4 regions of the Streptomyces sp. 2114.4 genome follow, and region 1 is predicted to be linked to each of the others. Evidence: riboswitches for the same ligand, from Rfam matches in the RefSeq annotation. Region 1 holds a riboswitch; each other region holds the start of a gene.

What was found. Region 1 has a riboswitch for cyclic di-AMP ahead of CFW40_RS16030 (M23 family metallopeptidase). Riboswitches for the same ligand answer to the same signal wherever they lie in the genome.
Positions count from the first base shown of each region.
Region 2: another riboswitch for cyclic di-AMP. It lies ahead of CFW40_RS21980 (C40 family peptidase); the one in region 1 lies ahead of CFW40_RS16030 (M23 family metallopeptidase).
Region 3: another riboswitch for cyclic di-AMP. It lies ahead of CFW40_RS26890 (M23 family metallopeptidase); the one in region 1 lies ahead of CFW40_RS16030 (M23 family metallopeptidase).
Region 4: another riboswitch for cyclic di-AMP. It lies ahead of CFW40_RS13485 (transglycosylase family protein); the one in region 1 lies ahead of CFW40_RS16030 (M23 family metallopeptidase).

Region 1 covers NZ_FYEY01000001.1:3,672,592-3,676,442, forward strand. The annotation lists gene CFW40_RS16020 (hypothetical protein) at 1-24, shown strand, start outside; gene CFW40_RS16025 (aldo/keto reductase) at 131-1,087, opposite strand; gene CFW40_RS16030 (M23 family metallopeptidase) at 1,165-2,289, opposite strand; cyclic di-AMP (ydaO/yuaA leader) riboswitch at 2,301-2,483, opposite strand; gene CFW40_RS16035 (DUF2332 domain-containing protein) at 2,740-3,851, shown strand, end outside.
Region 2 covers NZ_FYEY01000001.1:4,976,522-4,980,372, forward strand. The annotation lists gene CFW40_RS21970 (NlpC/P60 family protein) at 1-590, opposite strand, end outside; gene CFW40_RS21975 (hypothetical protein) at 915-1,268, shown strand; gene CFW40_RS21980 (C40 family peptidase) at 1,476-2,621, opposite strand; cyclic di-AMP (ydaO/yuaA leader) riboswitch at 2,629-2,813, opposite strand; partial or broken gene pcrA (DNA helicase PcrA) at 3,104-3,851, shown strand, end outside.
Region 3 covers NZ_FYEY01000001.1:6,101,472-6,105,322, forward strand. The annotation lists gene CFW40_RS26880 (pitrilysin family protein) at 1-28, shown strand, start outside; gene CFW40_RS26885 (pitrilysin family protein) at 67-1,449, shown strand; cyclic di-AMP (ydaO/yuaA leader) riboswitch at 1,661-1,816, shown strand; gene CFW40_RS26890 (M23 family metallopeptidase) at 1,829-2,608, shown strand; gene CFW40_RS26895 (GntR family transcriptional regulator) at 2,874-3,563, shown strand.
Region 4 covers NZ_FYEY01000001.1:3,123,836-3,127,686, reverse strand. The annotation lists gene CFW40_RS13495 (cytochrome P450) at 1-1,061, shown strand, start outside; gene CFW40_RS13490 (transglycosylase family protein) at 1,374-2,363, shown strand; cyclic di-AMP (ydaO/yuaA leader) riboswitch at 2,574-2,786, shown strand; gene CFW40_RS13485 (transglycosylase family protein) at 2,794-3,465, shown strand; gene eno (phosphopyruvate hydratase) at 3,832-3,851, shown strand, end outside.

The sequences.
Region 1 (3,851 bases):
GTGGCGGTCGACCGCCGGAAGTAGAGCGGCGAGGAGCGCGGGGAGGGGGCGGCGGCTGTGCGGGCCTGGGGCCCGCCTCCCCGGCCCGGCCCCACCCTGGGGTCCGCCCCCTCCCCGCCTCTGAGTTGGTTCAGGCGGACGCCTCGTCCAGAAGCGCCAGTTCCGCCTCCGTCAGCGTCAGGTCGGCCACCGCCAGCAGCGCCGGCAGTTGCTCCACCGTCCGGGCGCTGGCGATGGGGGCCGCGACGGTGGGCCGGTCGGCGAGCCAGGCGAGGGCGACGGTGGCCACCTCGGCTTCGTGGGCCGCGGCGACGGCGTCGAGGGCCTGCAGGACGCGCCGGCCGCGGTCGGTGTCCACGTGCTTGGCCGCGCCGCCGGAGCGGGCGCTGTCGACGGTGGTTCCCGGGCGGTACTTGCCGGTCAGGAAACCGGAGGCGAGGGCGTAGTACGGAACCGCGGCGAGGCCGTGGCGGGCGGCTGTGTCGGCGAGTTCGCCCTCGTAGGTGTCGCGGGAGACCAGGTTGTAGTGCGGCTGGAGGGCGACGTACCGGGCCAGGCCCTCGCGGGCGGAGAAGGCCAGGGACTCCTCCAGGCGCTCCGCCGAGATGTTGGACGCGGCGATCTCGCGGACCTTGCCGGCCCGCACGAGGTCGTCGAGCGCGGTGAGGAATTCCCCGACCTCGACCGATTCGTCGTCGTAGTGGGTGTAGTAGAGGTCGATGTAGTCGGTGCGCAGACGGGTGAGGGAGTGATCGACCGCGGACTTGATGGTGGCGGCGGACAGACCCTTGTAGTCCGGGTGGGCACCGACCTTGGTGGCGATGACGACATCGGAGCGATTGCCGCGGGAGGCCAGCCAGTTGCCGAGGACGGTCTCGGATTCGCCGCCCTTGTTGCCGGGGACCCAGGCCGAGTAGACGTCGGCGGTGTCGATGAAGTTGCCACCGCCCGCCACGTAGGCGTCGAGCACGGCGAAGGATGCGCGCTCGTCGGCCGTCCAGCCGAAGACGTTGCCGCCGAGGGACAGCGGGGAGACGGAGAGCGAGCCCAGGGACTGACGATTCCGGGGAGTGTGTGTCGCGGTCATACGTGGTGGCAACGTCGGGGGGAGCGGAGTTATTCCCTCCGTTCCCTCTCCCCCCGACGGCACCTCCCGTCAGGCGTTCACACCTTGATGCCGTGATCGCGCAGCCACGGCATGGGGTCGATCGGGTCGCCGGCGCCGGGGCGCACCTCCAGGTGGAGGTGCGGGCCGGTGACGTTGCCGGTGGCGCCGACGCGGCCGATGACATCGCCCGTGCCGACCTTGCCGGAGGTCTTGACCATCGAGGACAGGTGGCAGAACCAGAGTTCGGTGCCGTCGTCGAGGGTGAGGACGATGCGGTAGCCGTACGAGCCGGCCCAGCCGGCCTGGGTGATGGTGCCGGAGTGCACGGCCTTGACGGGAGTGCCGGCCGGCGCGGCGAAGTCCTGCCCGGTGTGGTCCGCGGCCCAGCGGTCGCCGGCCTGGCCGAAGCTCGCGGTGAGCGTGAACGAGGAGACCGGAGCGATGAAGTTCTTCGCCAGCTTGGCGAGGCGGGCGGCCTCCGCCTTCTGACGGGCCGCCTCTTCGGCCTCGCGCTTGGCCTCCAACTCGGCCGCCTTCTTGGCTGCTGCGGCCTTTTCGGCCGACTTCTGGTGGGCGTCGGCTGCCTGGACGGCCGTCTGGAAAGCGGTGTGCTCGGCGGTCTCACGGGCCTCCTGCTCGGCGGCGCCCTGCTGCGCGTCGGCCTGCTGGAGGATGCGGCTGCGCAGCGCCTCGCCGGCGTCCGCGCCCGAGTCCGAGACCGAAGCCACGCCCGCGCCCGAGTCCGAGGCCGAAGCCACGCCCGCGGCGGAGTCCGAGGCCGAAGCCGCGCCCGTATCCGTGCCCTCGTCCGATATGAGGTCACCGACGCCGGGAAGCGACTTGGCGTCCGGCAGCTTGTCGGCGACGTCGTCGGCCATACCGCCGACGTCGGGCATCGAAATCGGCACCGGAGGGCGGCCCTCGGCCGTGGCCATGCCGCCGGCACCGACCGCCGCGATGACGCCGACGCCCAGGACCGTGCCACCGCGGGCGAGCCCGCCGCCACGCTGCTTGGCCACCCGGTGCTTGCCGCGGACCGAGCGGACGGAATCCTCGGTGGGATTCCATTCCTCCCACGGCCCGTCGTTGATGTTGTCCGCATGACCGGGGCCCGGGAAGGCACCTCGGTCATCGAGGTCGTAGGCGGACGGACCCTCGGGGGCAGGCCTGTTGGACGCCACGGGGGCGCTCTCCTTTCCTTCCTTCTCGCCTACCGGGTTAGCTGACGGGTTCGGAGCAGGAAGGTCTCCTACGGGCGCCCGCTGGCGGAGAGCGTCCGATTCACCCCAAGGAAGTGGTTCCCCGGTTCCCTTGGTGCAGTTCGAGGTGCTGGAGGTGCGTGAAAAGCGCGTGCGGGATTCGGCGTCTGCGCACGGTGCCGCCTCTTGCGACGGCTGGGACGACCGCGCTGCGTTATCGGACAGTAATAGAGAACGCAGTCGAATTCCAAGCCTTCCCGGGATTTCGTAGCGGCCTCCCAGGAGCTTTGGCCTGGACTTTTTCGGCCAGCATGGCTGCAAACCGGGCGAGTTGACCGTCCGCGCCTAAACGATCTCGCGGCGATTGTGCACCAGTCGTTATGCGGAGGGGTGCCCCTCGGTTACGGAACGTGAGAGCAGTAACGTCGGATCATGGCCGTCAACGCGGGGAACACCGGGAACACCCGTCACGTCGAACGCACCGTGGTCGGCACATGGGGGTTGGCGGAGCGGTACCGGGAGTTCTCCTGGCGCCAGGCGCGGGGGCGGTCCGCGGCGCATGAGGAGCTGAGCGCGCGGATCAGCCACGACCCGGAGCTCTGCGATCTGGTGTCGGGGTCGCTGCCGGCCGGCGGCGCACAGCAACCGGAGCTTCTGCTCGCCACCGTCCGCTATCTCGACGGCCCGCACGCCGAGCTGGGGCCGCGCGGCGAAACCGCGTACGGCCGCTGGCGCGAGTGGACGGTACGGCACTGGAACGAGGTGCGTGCGGTGATCATGCAGCGCTCGCCCCGGACCGACGAACCGGCCCACTGCGCGACGCTGCTGCCGCTGCTCGCCCGCCTGCCGCAGCCGCTGGCGCTGCTGGAGGTCGGCACGTCGGCGGGGCTGTGTCTGCATCCCGACCGCTATCGCTACCGCTACCTGCGCCGGTACGAGGGCGACGGGGGAAGCGGCGCCCCGCTCACCGAGGCGGAGGCAGCGGCGGAGGCGGAGGCAGGGGCGCCGGAGAGCCCCCTGGTGCTGGAGTGCCGTACGGGGTGGACGGCTGACGAGCTGCTGCCCGGCCGGGGCCGGATGCCGCGGATCGTCTGGCGGGCCGGTATCGGCCTCGACCCGCTCGACCCGGCTGCCGAACCGGACGATCTGCGCTGGCTGCAGGCGCTCGTATGGCCGGGCGACGAGGAGCGCGCCGCGCGGCTGTCCGCGGCCGTCGAGGCGGTGCGGCCGGCGCCGCGGCCACGGCTGGTGCGCGGCGATCTGCTCCAGGAACTGCCCGCGCTCGCCGCCGAGGCGCCGCCCGGGGCCACACTGGTCATCTTCCACAGCGCCGCGCTGGCCGACCTCGCGCCCGCCCGCCGCGAGGAGTTCACGCATCTCGTACGGTCGCTGCTGCGCCGACGGCCCGGCGGCGGCCACTGGGTCTCCCACGAGCACCCCTCCGTCCTGCCCTGGATCCCCGCCCCGGCGCGCCGTTCGCCGCATCCGGATGACGCGCGACTGCTCACCCTCGCCCTGGACGAGCGCCCGGTCGCGCTCACCGG
Region 2 (3,851 bases), 1.3 Mb from region 1:
AGCCGTTGCGCAGTATCCTCGGCCCGCCGCTGGATCTGCCGTACGCTGCCGAGCCGGCGCGCGTAACCGGCCACCGCCGTGGCCTGGTGGCTGCCCGCCCGCTCCAGCACCGCGGCGCCGTCCAGATAGCGCTGCGGGTCCGCGGACAGCAGCAGCCGTACGGTCGGGTCGACGCCGCCGGAGCGGTACTGGCTCGCGGCCACGGTGCCCAGCTCGCCGCGGGCGGCGTTCAGTTCCGCTGTTCTGCGGGCGGCCTCGTCCTGCAGCCTGCTCAGCTCCTGGCGTGCGGCACCGGCGGCTTCCTTCGCGCCGTTGTAGCTCTGCGTGGCCACCTCTGCCTCCTGGTACAGCGCGTTGACCCGGTCCTTGACCCGGTCGGGGGTGAGCCGGTGCGCGGCCTGGCCGGCGCCGTCGGCCACGGCGGCGACGGGGGCACCCTCCGCCGCCGGGGCGAAGCCCGTGGCGGTGGCGGCGCCGGCCAGTGCCAGGGTGGCGGCCGTGCGGGCGGTGCGTGCGCTGCGTGCGCCGCCGGTGAGCGCGGCGAGCGGATGCTGCCGCGGCTTGCGGTGCGAGGCCACGGTGGCCGTCACTTCCTTCCCTTGGAGCCCGTGGGCCCGGCGGCGGTCCGTACGAGGGAACGGACCGCCGCCGCACCTCACGGCGGGGCGGCCGACAGGACGCCGGTGGGAGGCCGGCGAGGGCGGGGAGTCGACCGCCTGGAGGAGGACGCTAAGCCGGGGCGTTGCGGTGATGAGTCCACTTGCCCGGGATTGTTCGCTTTCGACCGGCACCGGCGCGCAGGTGACCGTGGCGCCACGGCCGCACGGCCGGGAGCGGGCCCGGCCTGACCGAAGCGGCGATTGTGGGCGCCCTGCCTGAAGAGCCGTGCTATGCGGCGGCTACGATCCAGCACTATGGACGTAGTAATCAATCTCTTCGTCGGCCTGCACATCATCGGCATCGCCTCCCTGCTGGGCGGCTTCCTGACCCAGATGAAGGCGATGGGCGCGGGCACCGCCCGCTTCGTGCCGGCGATGCTGCACGGTGCGCTGACGATGCTCGTCACCGGCATCGTGCTGGTCGGCCTCAACCAGGCCGAGGACCACAGCCTCAACACCATCAAGCTCGGCATCAAGATGGCCGTTCTGGTGGTCATCCTGGGGCTGGTCTACGTCAAGCGGGACGACGAGAAGATCGCCCCGCCGCTCTTCGGCGCGGTCGGCGCGCTGACGGTGGCCAACATCTTCATCGCCGTGCTCTGGACCTGAGCGGAACGGCGGACGCCCCGGGAACCGGGCTCGGGGCGCGGGCCACAGCGGCGGGCGCCCCGGAACCGGGCTCCGGGCGCCGACGCAGGCTCCCCGAACGGCACACCGCGCGGTCATCGCACTCCTCATCCGGAGGCGACGGCCGCGCGGTGGCGTGTGGGGGGTGGCCGTGGGGGGGTGGCCTGAAGGGGGAGCGGGGGCCGGGCCTCAGCCCGGGCGGACGCTCCCGTAGATCGGCATGTAGTAGATCGACTCCTCCCGGACGTCGGCGCCCGGGTGCGGGGCGTGGATCATCTTGCCGCCGCCTATGTACATGCCCACATGGCTGATGTCGTCATAGAAGAAGACCAGGTCACCGGGCTTGAGGTCTTTGGTGGCGACCCGCTGGCCGGCTTTGACCTGGTCCCAGGTGGTCCGCGGCAGGCTGACGCCGGCCGCCTTCCACGCCGCCTGGGTCAGTCCCGAGCAGTCGTAGGAGCTGGGTCCGGTCGCGCCCCACACATACGGCTTGCCCATCTGGGCGCGGGCGAAGGCGAGCGCCTTCTCGGCCTGGGTGGAGGACGAACCCCCGGTCGAGCCGCCGTCGTCGGCGCCGCCACCGGTCTGGCCGCCGGACGTGCCGCCGTCGTGCTGCCGGCGTTCCCGCTCCTGCTGCTTGCGGGCCTCCTCCTGGGCCTTGCGCTTGGCCGCCGCCTCCTTCTGGCGCTCCAGCTCCGCCAGCCGCGCCTTCTCCTGGGCGGTGAGCTCGGACAGCAGCTGCCGGGCCTCGGCCAGTTTCTGCTGGACGGACTGCTTGGACTCCTTGAGCGAGGCCTGCGAGGTCTGCAGCCGCTCCAGGTCGCGGGTCGCCTCCGCCCGCTGCCGGGCGGCCGCGGCCTGCTGCTCCTGGTAGTCGGAGACGGCCTCCTTCTGCCGTCCGGTCAGCCGCTCCATGAGGTGGCTGCGGTCGAAGAACTGCTGCGGGTCCTTGGCGAGCATCAGCTGCGCCGTCGGGTTCATGCCGCCGGTGCGGTACTGCGCCGACGCGAAGGTGCCCAGCCGGCGCCGGGCGTCGTTCATCTTCTCGGCCCGCTTGGCGGCGGCGTCGAGCAGTCCGTCGACACGGTCACGCTGGTCGTCGGTGTGCTCCTTGGCGGCGTTGTACTTCTGGGTGGCCACCTCGGCCTGGTGGTAGAGGTCGTCGACCTTCTGCTTGACCTCTTCGACGGTGGGCTTGGGCGCCCGGGGGGCCGCGTCGGCGGACTGCGAGAGCAGCGTGGCCGAGGCGAGGGCGGCGGTGGTGAGCCCGACCGCCGTACGCCGTCCTCCGGGCGAGGTGAGAATGCTGGTGCGCGGCTTGCGATGCGACGCCAAGGCCGGCGACTCCTTCCGTGGACCGCCTACCGGGTTAGCTGTCGGGTTCGGGCGGTGTCGCTGACGGAAGGCTTGCCCTACGGTCCGGATCTCCGCCGACGGCGGCTGTCCGGATCGATTCACCCCGGTGGTGCTGGTGGGTCCCCGGCTCCGGGTGCCCAAGGGCAGGGCCGGACTCGGCGTGGGCGGCCCGTGCGGACGCTGTCGTCCACGGGGAGGCGGGCTGCCTGAGCGAGGACGTTAGCCAACTCGTGTGGCTCCTGTGAAGGCTGATGTTCGATATGCCCGAAACCTTTTTGTGACCTGAACGCGATGCGGGGGTTGTCGTGACAGATGTCGGATTCGGGTAGACGAGCTGCCGACCGGTGGCATCCGGCCCCGGACGTCTGACCTGCCGCGCTGCCACGGCCCGCGGCGAAAGCGGGCCGCAATCGCCTACTGGGCCGCGGGCTGTCAGTGCGGCGGCCTAGACTCGGTGGGCGATGAGCAGCCTCTTTGACGACAGCTTCCTGGCGGACCTCGGCCCCAAGGGCGAGGAGGAGCACCCCCCGCCCCCGAGGACGAGCACGGCCCGGCCCCGGAGGAGATCCCCGCCGACCTCTTCGGCGGGAGGTTCGACGCGCCCGCGCCCAGAGAGGCGTACTACCGCGACGGCGCCGCCCGTCCGGTCCTCGACCCGGCGACGCTGCTGGAAGGGCTCAACGACGAGCAGAAGGCCGCCGTGGTGCACACGGGCGGCCCGCTGCTGATCGTCGCCGGCGCCGGCTCCGGCAAGACCCGGGTGCTCACCCACCGCATCGCTCATCTGCTCGCCCAGCGCCATGTCCACCCCGGCCAGATCCTCGCGATCACGTTCACGAACAAGGCCGCCGGCGAGATGAAGGAGCGCGTCGAGGAGCTGGTCGGTCCGCGCGCCAACGCCATGTGGGTTTCCACCTTCCACAGCGCCTGCGTCCGCATCCTGCGCCGCGAGTCCAAGAAGCTGGGCTTCACCTCCTCCTTCTCCATCTACGACGCCGCCGACTCCAAGCGCCTGATGGCACTGGTCTGCCGCGATCTGGATCTGGACCCCAAGCGCTACCCGCCCAAGTCCTTCAGCGCGAAGATCTCCAACCTCAAGAACGAGCTCATCGACGAGGAGACCTTCGCGGGGACTGCTGCCGATGGCTTCGAGAAGACGCTGGCCGAGGCGTACGCGATGTACCAGGCGCGGCTGCGCGAGGCCAACGC
Region 3 (3,851 bases), 2.4 Mb from region 1:
CACCGAGGAAGGGGAGGCGGACCAGTGAGCGACGCCACCACCCACGCCGATTCCCCCGTGAGCAGCATGGACTTTCACCCGCAGCCCCAGGGCGGCGCACCCAGGCCGTGGGCCTTCCCGGCCCCCGACCGCAGCCAACTGCCCAACGGGCTCACCCTCCTGACCAGCCACCGCCCCGGCCAGCAGGTCGTCGCCGTCGAGATCAACCTCGTCGCTCCCCTGGAGGCCGAACCCGAGGGCCTGGACGGCGTTGCCACGATCATGGCGCGTGCGCTGTCGGAGGGCACCGACAAGCATGACGCGGAGGAGTTCGCCGCCGAGCTGGAGCGCTGCGGCGCCACCCTGGACGCGCACGCCGACCACCCGGGCGTACGGGTCTCCCTCGAGGTGCCGGCATCCCGGCTGCCGCGCGCGCTCGGCCTGCTCGCCGACGCGCTGCGCGCTCCCGCCTTCCCGGAGAGCGAGGTCGAGCGGCTGGTGCGCAACCGTCTCGACGAGATCCCGCACGAGCTCGCCAACCCGGCCCGGCGCGCGGCGATGGCGCTGTCCAAGGAGCTGTTCCCGGCCACGTCCCGCATGTCGCGGCCGCGCCAGGGCACCGAGGAGACCGTCGGGCGCGTCGATGCCGCAGCCGTGCGCGCCTTCTATGACGCCCATGTACGGCCCGCGACGGCCACTGCCGTCATCGTCGGTGACTTCACCGGGGTCGACCTGGACGCCGCGCTCGCCGAGACGCTCGGCGCGTGGCGCGGCTCGTCGGCCGAGCCGCTGAAGGCCTCGCCGATCGTCGCCGACGACACCGGCCGCGTGGTGATCGTGGACCGCCCGGGCGCCGTCCAGACGCAGCTGCTCATCGGGCGTATCGGCGCCGACCGGCACGACCGGGTGTGGCCCGCGCAGGTCCTCGGCACGTACTGCCTGGGCGGCACCCTCACCTCCCGTCTGGACCGTGTTCTGCGCGAGGAGAAGGGCTACACCTACGGGGTGCGCGCCTTCGGCCAGGTGCTGCGCTCCACCGCCCCCACGTCCCCCGAGGGGGCCACGGGCGCCTCACTGCTCGCCATCAGCGGGTCGGTGGACACCGCTTCCACCGTCCCGGCGCTCGACGACCTGTGGAACGTGCTGCGCACCCTCGCGGCAGAGGGGCTGACGGACGACGAACGGGATGTCGCCGTACAGAACCTCGTCGGGGTCGCGCCGCTGAAGTACGAGACCGCGGCAGCCGTCGCCGGCACCCTCGCCGACCAGGTGGAGCAGCACCTCCCGGACGACTTCCAGGCGCAGCTGTACGTCCGCCTCGCGGAGACCGGCACGGTGGAGGCGACCGCGGCGGCCGTCAACGCCTTCCCCGTGGACCGGCTGGTGACGGTCCTGGTGGGCGATGCGGCGCAGATCGCCGAGCCCGTCAAGGCGCTGGGCATCGGTGAGGTGACGGTCGTCGGCGGCTAGTGCCGCCATGTGACGGAAGGTCACATATCGACAAAGCAGCTCCCGTGGCGGCGGTCCGCCACGGGAGTTGCCGTATGTCCGGTTTATTGCGTCCGGTGCCTCGGTTCTTGTGGCATCCCGCACAAAAAAGCGGTTCTGTTTGCCGATTGAAAGTTGCCCCGTTTAGCGTCGGTCCGGCTGTCCGTCACAACTCCGCCACAACCGTGGCACCGGACAGTCATCGCCGAGTCCCCGTACGGCGCGAGCCTGGGGAGCCGGGGACCCAGAGTCCCTTGGGGTGAATCGGACTCCCCTCCGGAGGAGCCCGTAGGAGACCTTCCTGCTCCGAACCCGTCAGCTAACCCGGTAGGCGAGAAGGAGGGAAAGGACAAGCCAGTACATGGCGTTCATCCGTGCCACCGGGAAGCACCGTCGTACGAGCCGCCCCGTTCGGACGACCCGCAACATCGCCGGCATAGCCACCCTCGCGGCCGGCGGCGTGGTCGCCTCCGTGGCCTCGCCGGCGCTGGCGGCCACGGACGAGGCCCGCACCCACGACACCGGTCTGCAGCATGCCGTGGTGCTCGGTGACGAGCTCGCCAACCATGTCGCGGCCCAGGCCGACGAGCAGCAGGCCGAGGCGGAGGCCGCGGCGGCGAAGGCGAAGGCGGAGGCCGTGGCCAAGAAGCAGGCCGAGGAGGCCAAGCGGCGCGTCGAGGCCGCCCGCAAGGCCAAGGAACGCGCCGCCCGTGAGGCGGAGCGCAAGCGCCTCAACACCTTCGTCGCCCCCGTTGCCGACTCCTACGTGTCCACCTCCTACAAGGCCTCCAGCGGCCTGTGGTCCTCGGGCAGCCACACGGGCATCGACTTCCACGCCGCCTCCGGCACCTCCGTCCACGCCGTCGGCACGGGCACCGTCGTCGAGGCCGGCTGGGGCGGCTCGTACGGCAACAACATCGTGATCAAGATGAGTGACGGTACGTACACCCAGTACGGTCACCTGTCGTCGCTCGGCGTTTCGGTCGGCCAGCACGTCACCCCGGGCCAGCAGATCGGCCTCTCCGGCGCCACCGGCAACGCCACCGGCCCGCACCTGCACTTCGAGGCCCGCACCGGCGCCGACTACGGCTCGGACATCGACCCGGTCGCGTACCTGCACTCGCACGGCGTCAACGTCTGACCTTCCGCCCTGCCCGCCCGCGCTCCTCACAGGGGCCGCGTCGCGCCGAGCGTCCGCCCGAAGCCCCGGCTCCACGGCCGGGGCTTCGGCGTATCCGGCGCCGCGGCCGTGGAGCCGGGGATATGCCGAGCCCTCCCGCCAACTTCCGGCCAAAAAATTTCCCTGAATAACCGGAGTCCACCGGAAAGGCGTTCCGGTCGAATAGAGTCACGGAAAAGGCGCCGACCGGCGGCGTTTCCAGGGGATTACGGCGGAGGCACGGAAGATGCGAGGCCATATTTCCGCTCATGCGGTGTGCACGGCGATTCGCGATGACATTGTCTCCGGTGCGCTGGCGCCGGGGAGCCGGCTGATCGAAGAGATCCTTGCGGCCCGGTACGGCGTTTCCAGAGTGCCGGTCCGTGAGGCGCTGCGAACCCTGCAGTCCGAAGGGTTTGTCACCACCCGCCACCACGCGGGCGCCTGCGTCGCCGAGCCCACCGAGCAGGAGGCCGCCGATCTCCTCGACGTCCGCGCCCTGTTGGAGCCGCTGGGCGCCGCCCGCGCGGCCGTCCGCCGCAGCCCGGCTCACCTCAAGGTGCTCCGCGGCCTGGTACGGCTCGGCCGTGAGCGGGCCCGTCACGGCAGCGCGGCTGATCTGCGCCAACTGGACGGCTGGTTCCACGAGACGCTGGCCCAGGCGGCCGGCAGCCCCAGCCTGACGGCGCTGCTGACCCAGCTGCGGCGCAAGATCGAGTGGATGTACGCCGTGGAACTGCCCGCCCGCACGGGGGAGTCGTGGGACGAACACGGCGCGGTGCTGGACGCGGTGGCCCGGAGAGATGCGGAACGGGCCCGTGCCCTGATGGCGGCTCATGTCGAACGCGCACTCCCGGTGTACCGGCTCCGTCGCCCCGCCAGGACAGAGGTGAGGGATCCGAAACCGCCCGTCAACACAGTCCGCGCCCGCCCTTAACAATCGCCCCGTATACAAAGAAGTGCGGAAGGGGATTCGGGAGGGGGCGAGATTGCAGTTTCGTCCCCGTCGGCATTCAAGATGTATGTGTGTCGCCATGCGTGCTGTGCTGGCAATAAGCGCTGCGCCGCCATGCGTGCTGCCATAGGTGCGCATCGGGGGAATTGAATAGCGCACGCTTTCTTTTTTGCGTCCCCGATATCGAGGAATCGTCTCCGATATCCCGGGCACAGTGAAACGGCCCCGCCGCGGCAACCGGTCACCGGTCGCCGCGGCGGGGCCGCAGCA
Region 4 (3,851 bases), 550 kb from region 1:
AGGCCGCGCACGGCAAGGGCAAGGTCGGCATCCCCGGTGAGCGCAGCGCCAACCTGATGACGCATCTGCTCAACATCGACCCCCCGGACCACACCCGGCTGCGCCGGCTGGTCTCGAAGGCCTTCACCCCGCGCCGGGTGGCCGCCTTCGCCCCCCGCGTCCAGGAGCTGACCGACCACCTCATCGACCGGTTCGCGGCGAAGGGCGAGGCCGACCTCATCCATGAGTTCGCCTTCCCGCTGCCCATCTACGCGATCTGCGACCTGCTGGGCGTGCCGCGCGAGGACCAGGACGACTTCCGCGACTGGGCGGGCATGATGATCCGGCACGGCGGGGGGCCGCGCGGCGGCGTCGCCCGGTCCGTGAAGAAGATGCGCGGCTATCTCGCCGAGCTGATCCACCGCAAGCGCGAAACCCTCGGCGACACCGCGGAGGCGGACGAGGACCTGATCTCCGGCCTGATCCGGGCCTCGGACCACGGCGAGCACCTCACCGAGAACGAGGCGGCCGCGATGGCCTTCATCTTGCTGTTCGCCGGTTTTGAGACGACCGTGAACTTGATCGGCAACGGCCTCTACGCCCTGCTGCGCCACCCGGCCCAGCGCGAGCTGCTGCAGAAGTCGATCACAGCGGGCGACACCGATCTGCTCACCACCGGCATCGAGGAACTGCTCCGTTACGACGGCCCCGTGGAGCTGGCGACCTGGCGGTTCGCGACACAGGAACTGACCCTGGGCGGGCAGCGGATCGCGAAGGGTGACCCGGTCCTGGTGGTACTGGCCGCCGCCGACCGCGATCCGGCGCGTTTCACCGAGCCGGATGTCCTGGATCTGACCCGTCGTGACAACCAGCACCTGGGGTACGGGCACGGCATCCACTACTGCCTGGGCGCGCCGCTCGCCCGGCTCGAAGGACAGGCCGCTCTGGCGACGCTGCTGACCCGGCTCCCGGACCTCCGGCTCGCGGCGGAACCGGACGCCTTGCGCTGGCGTGGCGGGCTCATCATGCGCGGACTGCGGTCGCTGCCGGTGGAGTTCTCGCCCGAACGCCCTGACCAGTAACAAGGGCAAAAGTGACAGAGAGTCAGGCGCGTGACCTTCGCGTGATCTGCACTACACCGACTTGTAACTACCCGTGACCCCGGCTACCTTTCCACCGACGATCGACGGGCTCCACCCGATCGGCCGAAGCGGTGATGTGGGGGACCGGTGTAACGGTGCGCCTCGTGCGCGACGGCCGGCTGGGTATGCGTCGAACAGCTCGCAGAGCTCGTCGTACAACTCAACCGCCGCGCGAAAGGCATCCGTATGCGTTCCGGGAACGGCCGACACCGTCGACCCCGCCAGGCACCGGCCATCTTTGTCACGGCGGGAGTGACCGGCGCCGGTTTCGCCCTGCCACTGCTCGCCGCGAGTGGCGCCCACGCCGCCGACACCGCGACCTGGGACAAGGTCGCGCAGTGTGAGACCGGTGGCGTCTGGAGCGCGGCTTCGGGCAACAGCTACTACGGCGGGCTGCAGCTCACCCAGGAGATGTGGGACAACTACGGCGGCTCGGCCTACGCCTCACGCCCCGACCTCGCCAGCCGCTCCCAGCAGATCGCGGTGGCCGAGTCGATCCTCGACCACCGCGGCCCGGACGTCTGGTCGAGCTGTGCGGTGAGCGCCGGTCTGACCAAGGACGGCCAGGCGCCGGAGGTCGACCCGGGCAGCACCGCCACCCCCTCGCCCGCCCCGTCGGACGACGGCGGCTCCCCGGACCCCTGGGACTCGTCCGGCACCCCGGACGCGTCCGACTCCGCCGGGACGCACGACCGGCCCGGCGACGAGCCGTCCGATCCGACGCCGTCGCCCGACGGCTCGGACTCCGCCGGGACGCACGAGCCCGGCGACGAGGCCTCAGGACCGGCGACGCCGGGCGGCCGGGCCGACGACCCGTCGCGGTCCACCGGCCCGTCCACCGACCCGTCGCGGTCCACAGGCCCGTCCGATGACCCGTCGCGGTCGGCCGGCCCGTCCGCCGACCCGTCCGAGGGCGGCAGCCGTACGGACACCTCCGGCACGCCGCACAAGACGCCCGCGCAGGGCAAGCACCGCGGCGGTGCGGGCGACGAGGACGCCGACGACGGCGGCAGGTCCTCCGGCGGCCGGCACGCCTCGCGCGGTGACGCCGAGCGCACCGGCCCGGCGGCCGACGGCGACTACACCGTGCGCCCGGGTGACACGCTGTCAGCCATCGCCTCGGCCCACCGGCTGTCCGGTGGCTGGAGCGCCCTCTACGACCGCAACGAGGACGTCATCGGCTCTGACGCGGACCTGATCAAGCCGGGCCAACTGCTCGATCTCGGGCACCCCGCGGGGTAATTCGCCGCCGTTCGACCGCTTTTGGGAAAGTGAGACAAGCGTCTCGTTGACTCGGCTGGACCCCGGTGTGTGCCGTCGCGGTAAACCGGGGTTCACCTGCGGGTATGTGACCCAGTCGTGATCAAAAGCGGTCAACTTGGTTCAGATGGTGGGGTTTGAACCCCAAGCCCATTACTGCTTAACGTCAGGACCGCTCGCCAAAGCGGGCCCTTTGATCACACGCCGAATCCTGCCGGTGATCGGAGGCACTTGACGCGCAAGCGCCGAAGGCAGGAGCGGGGGAACCAAGGTAAGTGCCGGCCCCGCCCGTGAAAGCGGGTCAGCCGGCTTGGGGTGAAGCCACGTGCGCCACGCGCACACGGCCGGGCGATTCTCACAGCCCGAACCCGACAGCTCACCTCGTAGGCGTCGGTGAGGAAACGAACGAACCATGCTGATCATCAAGGGCAAGCACCGTCGTCCCTCCAAGGCCGTCCGCGTCGCCACCCTCGCCGGCATCGCCGGTGCTGCCGTGGCCGTCCCGCTGATGGGTGCCACCTCCGCCTCCGCCGCCTCCGTCTCCACCTGGGACAAGGTCGCCCAGTGCGAGTCCGGCGGCAACTGGTCGATCAACACCGGTAACGGCTACTACGGTGGCCTGCAGTTCTCCAACTCCAGCTGGGCCGCTGCCGGTGGCACCAAGTACGCCGCGCGCGCCGACCTGGCCAGCAAGTCCCAGCAGATCGCCGCCGCCGAGAAGCTTCTGGCCATCCAGGGTCCGGGCGCCTGGTCCTGCGCCGGCGCCGGCAACCTGACCTCCGGCGGCCCCGCGGCCGACGTCGACACCTCCGGCTCCGCGCAGACCAAGTCCGCTCCCCAGCAGGACCAGGGCTCCGCCAAGGCCGAGACGAAGAAGGCCCCGGCCGCCCCCGAGCAGCACGCCTCGCGCTCGACCGAGCGCAAGTCCATGGGCCACGGCAACTACACCGTCAAGGCGGGCGACACCCTCGCCAAGATCGCCAAGGCGCACGGCACCGACTGGAAGTCCGTCTACAAGGCCAACAAGTCGGTCATCGGCGGCAACCCGAACCTGATCTTCCCGGGTCAGAAGCTCAACGTCTGAGTCTCCGCTCACCGGGATCAGGCGGGCCCGAGCGGCGAGCCCCCTTCCCGTGTGAGACCTCCGTGAGACCGCTTCCTGTGTGAGACCGCCCCGCCCGGCGCGCCCTTCCCCAGCGCGTCGCGGCGGGGCTTCTCTCGTCCGGCGCCGTGACCGGGCCGCCGCAGCCGAGGCGGCCGCACGCCGGTGACCGGCGACGATCAAGGTTTTTTCCCATTCAGCGAACAATGCCCTCACATGTCCCGCGAACTGGGCCTTTGGGGAGTATTCCGGGCCGTTCCGTCCCACGGAGCGGGCCAAGGGCGGGCGGACGCACCCCGGGCCGTTAGGCTCATGCGCAGAACGCCAGACACCCACGAAGGAGACAACGTGCCGTCGATCGACGTCGT